2 linked regions of the Hahella chejuensis KCTC 2396 genome follow. The protein of the gene in region 2 interacts with the protein of the main gene of each other region in a pairwise test. Links are inferred from orthologs where the notes say so. Each region holds a gene or a part of one and is shown on either strand. Other genes may lie near its edges. The genes, in order: ndk and HCH_RS04805.

Region 1 (3,033 bases), 3.5 Mb from region 2 along the record:
GAAAGGCTCTTTTTGGCGCTGATAAACCAATCCCATCGCAGCCAATGCCTCAGCATTATTAGGCTTTATCTCAAGTGCTCGTTGAAGTTTCAGTAAAGCGCTTTCCATATCTCCCTGCTGAAAATAAGCCAGTCCGAGCTGGACATATTGTTGAGCGGCCTTCTCTTCCGACGCCTTTTTGGTATAGGGTCCAGTTACAGTAGTTACGCACCCTGCAACAGCTCCAGATATTAGGACTAACATTACTGCTGCTTTAAAAGTGCGCTTGAGGTTTTCCATTTTTCTCAATTTAACTACCAATGCCAGCGTTATTTTCAATGTTATAAACAGCCTTGCTTTATTCAGGAATCTGAATACTACGCCCATTCATCCGTTCGTTTAAACGGAAGCTCTGCCGTCAGGGGAAACATTAATGTTTTGCAGAGGAATATACTTCTGACTTCTCCGCGTCCTGTCTTCAACGCGCCCTACCAATTGACCACAAGCTGCGTCAATATCATCGCCGCGCGTAGTTCGAACGGTGGCGACATAGCCCGCGTCGCTCAGCACTTTCTGGAACCTTAATGTCGCGTTTCGGGAGGGACGCTCATAACCGCTATTAGGGAACGGGTTAAATGGAATCAGGTTAATTTTGCATGGTAAGTCGCGCAGCAAGTCGCGCAACTCATGTGCGTGTGTTTCGCTGTCGTTTACGCCGGCAATCAATGTGTATTCAACAGTAATGCGACGTTTGTCGGAAAGTTTACCCAGATAACGATGACAAGCCGCCAACAACTCTTCTATCGGATACTTTTTATTGACCGGAACCAGAACATCTCGCAACGAATTATTCGGCGCATGCAGGGAAATCGCGAGGGAAACATCGGTAACGTCGCCCAGCTTGTCAAGAGCTGGAACAAGCCCGGAAGTGCTGACGGTCAAGCGACGCTTGGAAATGCCGAAGCCAAAATCATCCATCATGACATCGCAGGCGCGCACGACGTTGTCGAAATTCAATAAAGGTTCGCCCATTCCCATAAAGACAATGTTCGTAACATAGCGCTCTTTGGACAAGTCATAATCGCCAAAAGATCTCGCCGCGATCCATAACTGACCGATTATCTCGGCGGAACTCAAGTTACGATTAAACCCCTGCTTTCCAGTTGAGCAGAAACTACAGTCCAGGGAACACCCTATCTGAGAGGAAACGCACAATGTACCCCGACCATTGTCCGGGATATAAACGGTTTCAATACTATTACCGCCGGCCAGCCGCATAACCCACTTGCGGGTGCCGTCGGCAGAAATATCTTCATATATAACTTCAGGCACGGACACTTCAGCTACTTCTTTCAGCTTTTCCCGTAACGCCTTACTCATATTCGTCATGAGGTCAAAGTCAGACACGCCAAGGTGGTACATCCACTTCATTAGTTGAGTGGCGCGGAATTTTTTCTCTCCCAGTGACTCGAAAAAAGTTTCGAGATCGGAGCGATTCATTCCCAATAGGTTTATTTTAGCGCTGGAGCCTGACATGCTTTACCTCTTAAAAAGAGTGCAGCGATAGTGCTGCACTCAATTAATTGCCTCGACTGATAAATTTATATCAGCTGCGTGGGCAGATTTCGTTCTCGCTGAAGAAGTATGCTACTTCGCGCTCAGCAGACGCCGCAGAGTCGGATCCGTGAACTGCGTTCGCGTCAATAGAAGAAGCGAAGTCTGCGCGAATAGTGCCTGGCTCAGCTTCTTTAGGGTTGGTCGCGCCCATCAGTTGACGGTTCAGAGCGATGGCGTTTTCACCTTCCAGCGCTTGAACAACAACCGGACCGGAAGTCATGAATGCAACCAGATCGGGGAAGAATCCGCGCTCTTTGTGTTCAGCATAAAAGCCTTCAGCCTGCTCTTGCGACAGGTGCAGCATTTTTGCAGCCACAATACGCAGACCGGCTTTCTCAAAACGCGAATAAATTTCGCCGATTACATTTTTAGCCACTGCGTCAGGCTTGATGATTGACAGCGTACGTTCTACGGCCATCGATATGCTCTCCAAAATCAGGGTTATAACAACTTTAGGTTTATATTCTGAACAGGCGATTATACGCATGTTCCAGGGAAAGTTACACTCCGCTCCCACCATGAAAACAACGCCCGCGACGTAAGTAACGAGCAAGCGGCATTCGCGACAGCGGGCGCCTGACGCCTTCAGTCTCTGATTGCATCAGGCGCACATTTAATTTTTGTTAACGAGAATAAAAAATGTCCTCTGTTTAGGCCCATTGAGACATCAATCGCCCGACTTCGCCCTCCATGCGGGAGACAGCTCACGCAACTTATTCACTGCGGTTATAATGACATCCGCTGCGACATTGACATCCTCTTCTTCAGTAAAGCGCCCCATAGAAATACGCAAGGAGCTGAGCGCCAACTCATCCGGCACGCCAATTCCCCTTAACACATAGGAGGGCTCCAAGGATGCGGATGTGCAAGCAGAGCCAGTTGAAACAGCAAGATCTCGCATCGCCATCAGCAACGACTCGCCGTCGACATACCCGAAACTGATATTCAACGTACCCGGCAACCTATTAGCCTCTGAACCATTCAAGTAGATTTCCGGCAATACAGAGAGCGCGCGCCACAATCTATCTCGCAGCTCCGTCAATCGATCGGATTCCTCTGCCAAACCCTGACCAGCTATCTCAAAGGCGGCTCCCATCCCAACGATCTGGTGAGTTGGAAGCGTACCGGAGCGCATACCCCGCTCATGGCCGCCACCGTGAATTTGAGCGTCTACGCCAACAAACGGATTCCTTCGAACGTAAAGCGCCCCTATGCCTTTAGGCCCATATATTTTGTGCGCACAACAAGACAACAAGTCGACTGGCATGGTCTTCATATCGACAGCCAACTTGCCCACGGACTGCGCTGCATCCACATGAAAAAAAGCTTGATGCCCACGCAACAGCTCACCAATCGCCTGAATATCGTTAACGCTACCCAGTTCATTGTTGGCATGCATTAGAGAAACGAGAATTGTATCGTCGCGCAATGCATCTT
Region 2 (3,112 bases):
TTAATTCTCCAATCGGGCGGAAGTCGCCCACTTCCACAGGTTGAACCATTATCGTTCGCAACGGCGAATGGCGTAACCTTATTAAATAGAATTCATTTGGCAAAAACGCCCGCTCTGCTTTAATAAAGCGCTTCAGGCGCAATTGAATATATATGCGACGGCTCAGGCTTTCGCCATCATGTTTTTTACGGTTCTGACGTCAACTTTATCAGGATCGACTCACGCCAGAATAATGCTGTGTATGCTAACATGACGCCCACTTATATCGCCACGCGGGTGCGCACGTTGACCCCCTTACATCGGCGACTTATATTTAATTGGACGCCCATGCGCCTACAGTTTGGTTTTCTAACATTTTTCCACTTTGATTTGCGTCCGTCATAAGCCGAGTCATGTTAGAAAACTCTTCCTGAAGAACCCTGGCAATACCACTGGAAAAACTTATGGATGTTTCTCAGTTGCAGCAGTTAAGCGATAAAATTGACCGCCTGATACAGAAGTGCAAACAGCTCGAAGCAGATAATCAGGCGCTACGCCAGCTGCAGGAAGACTGGCAAAAGGAACGCATGCAACTATTACAGAAGAACGATCTGGCCCGCTCCAAAATCGAGGCCATGATCAGTCGTTTGAAAGCATTGGAGCAACGTTAATGAGTCGCACCAACCATACCGCCACAGTCACTATCCTGGACAAGGAATATCTGGTCGCCTGTCCTCCTGAAGCGCAGCGCCAACTGGAAGACGCCGCGCGGGCGCTGGATCAGAAAATGAAGGAAATCCGGGCGTCGGGTAAAGTTTACGGAACTGAAAGAATCGCGGTCATGGCCGCCTTGAACCTGACTTACGATTTGATGCAGCAAGGACAGAAAACCGAACAGGTTTCTTCCACCCTGAGCACGCTTCATGAAAAGCTGGACGCCGCATTGAGAAATAAATAACTTTACAAAACATACAATTACGTAATCAAAAAAGAAAAAAATATTGAATATTCCCGGTTCACCCCACTGCTTTTTTTACATTTTTCGTTATAATAGGACCCAAGCTCCCTGAACTGCTCGCCAGTCAGATACGTCCTCGAGCCGATGAATTTTATTATTGGTTACCTCCTGCGAGTGATGTGTGCAAGTCCCTCTTGAAGGGAAAGCCTAATTCATTCCAGCGGTTACCTCCTTGAACCAAAGGGTTCAAGGGCCACGTCAGACAGCGGCTGTCTCGGGGAGTTTATTTTTTCTGCTATGAATAAAGCGTCTATTCGTCGCGCCATGCGCAAAAAACGCAGAGCGCTGACACCCGCACAACAACGCAGCGCCGCTTCCGGTCTGCAAAAATCACTCAGCTCAGCCATCCATCTCAGTCGTAGCGCTCGTTGGGGCCTATATCTCGCCAACGACGGGGAAATCAATCCGCTCCCAACTATTCAGCGCCTGTGGCGTAGAAAAAAAGCCTGTTATCTTCCCGTGTTACACCCTCTTTATCACAACCGGCTCTGGTTCGTTCGGTATGAGCCCGGAACCAAGCTCAAACCCAATAAGTACGGCATCCCCGAACCTGTGCTTCGGGGAGCGAAAAGAGTTCCGCCCTGGTCATTGCATGTGGTGTGCTTTCCCTTGGTCGCCTTTGATAAACAGGGGAATCGATTGGGAATGGGTGGGGGCTATTATGATCGCACCTTCGCTGACCGCCGGGTCATTATCAAAAGACCGAAGTTGATCGGCTTCGCTCATCATTTCCAGCAATTCCCAGAGCTACCCCACGAACCATGGGATATTCCACTGTCCGCTGTCGCCACAGACCAACAGTTACATCACTTCAGAAACAAAAAAGCCCTGCGTTAACAGGGCTATTTTCGAATCGTCACGAAGACAGGGACTAATTAACGTCCTCGCCAGCGACGGAAACATATGTGGGCGACGTACGTGCTTCCTTGTGGCCAAAGGTTGTGAAGCCGCTGACGACTAACCCAAGGCAAAATACGATCACAAGCGTAAGCATGACGTCAGGCTTGCGCTTCATGCATCCCCCTAATTTTCATTGGCGTTTTTTTAATTTTATAAATCAGACAAATAGGTAATTGTCTTAACTTGAAATTATAGAAAAGTATTGTAACTCCTGCCTGATTTAAATCAAAGCCTTAAAACACAATAGTGTGACCGTTTCTGCCTTTATATTAAAACCTCTTAATTATCAGGCGCCTAGAAACAGTTTGTAGGCAGGGTTATTGGTCTCCTCCCAATACCGAAAACCAACGGTATCCAGCATCTTCCGGAACTCCGCCACCTCATCATCGTTCACCTGCGCGCCCATTAATACACGACTATAAGCGGCGCCATGATTACGATAATGAAACATAGTGATATTCCAGCGGGCGCCAAACGCCATGAGGAACTTCATTAAAGCCCCTGGACGCTCTGGAAATTCAAAGCGAAAAACCTTCTCGTTGATTAACGCCGGGGAATGCCCGCCCACCATATGGCGGATGTGCATTTTGGCGACTTCGTTATCGGTGAGGTCCAGCACCGAATAGCCTTTCTCCTCCAACGCGCCAACCAGCTCCTTACGCTCCTCCAGCCCGGAGCTGATCTGGACGCCTACGAAAATTTGCGCTTCCGTCGCATCACAATAACGATAATTAAACTCTGTAATATTGCGACGGCTTAACGCCTGGATGAAACGCTTGTAACTACCTGGTCGCTCTGGAATTTTTACCGCCAGAATCGCCTCGCGCTCCTCGCCTACTTCGGTGCGCTCAGTGATATACCCCAGACGATCGAAGTTCATATTTGCGCCGCTTACGATGGCGATCAGGTTTTGATCCTGAATTTTCTCTCTCGCCACATACTTCTTCAATCCAGCGACAGCCAATGCGCCAGCCGGTTCGGCGATAGAGCGGGTATCCTCAAAAACATCTTTGATGCCTGCGCAGATTTCGTCTGTAGAGACGAGAACCACTTCATCCACATACTGACGACAAACTTCCCAAGGCGCTTTACCAATTTGTTTGACGGCGACGCCGTCGGCGAAGATGCCTACTTCCGGCAACGTCACCCGCTTGCCCGCCTTCAACGCAGCGTGAAGACAGTTGGAGTCTTCCGGCTCCACGCCAATAACTTTGA

Evidence for each region.
Region 1: the proteins of HCH_RS04805 (region 2) and ndk interact in binary tests that used the Escherichia coli proteins (3 or more experiments, as listed by UniProt). The link is inferred for Hahella chejuensis KCTC 2396 from one-to-one orthologs.

What each region holds. Positions count from the first base shown.
Region 1 is NC_007645.1:4,588,774-4,591,806, forward strand. Bases 301-3,004 are described here. They hold ndk (nucleoside-diphosphate kinase), read right to left. Parts: upstream 2,015-3,004; coding sequence 1,586-2,014; downstream 301-1,585. Other genes in these bases: pilW (type IV pilus biogenesis/stability protein PilW), read right to left, coding at 301-366; rlmN (23S rRNA (adenine(2503)-C(2))-methyltransferase RlmN), read right to left, coding at 379-1,515; HCH_RS19935 (IscS subfamily cysteine desulfurase), read right to left, coding at 2,264-3,004. In the rest of the region: more of pilW, read right to left, coding at 1-300; more of HCH_RS19935, read right to left, coding at 3,005-3,033. UniProt on the Escherichia coli protein: Major role in the synthesis of nucleoside triphosphates other than ATP. The ATP gamma phosphate is transferred to the NDP beta phosphate via a ping-pong mechanism, using a phosphorylated active-site intermediate.
Region 2 is NC_007645.1:1,067,607-1,070,718, reverse strand. The notes cover bases 252-3,034. They hold HCH_RS04805 (5-formyltetrahydrofolate cyclo-ligase), read left to right. Parts: upstream 252-1,234; coding sequence 1,235-1,834; downstream 1,835-3,034. Other genes in these bases: ilvA (threonine ammonia-lyase, biosynthetic), read right to left, coding at 2,184-3,034; HCH_RS04810 (cell division protein ZapA), read left to right, coding at 650-937; HCH_RS04815 (TIGR02449 family protein), read left to right, coding at 444-650. In the rest of the region: more of ilvA, read right to left, coding at 3,035-3,112. UniProt on the Escherichia coli protein: Involved in the removal of 5-formyltetrahydrofolate.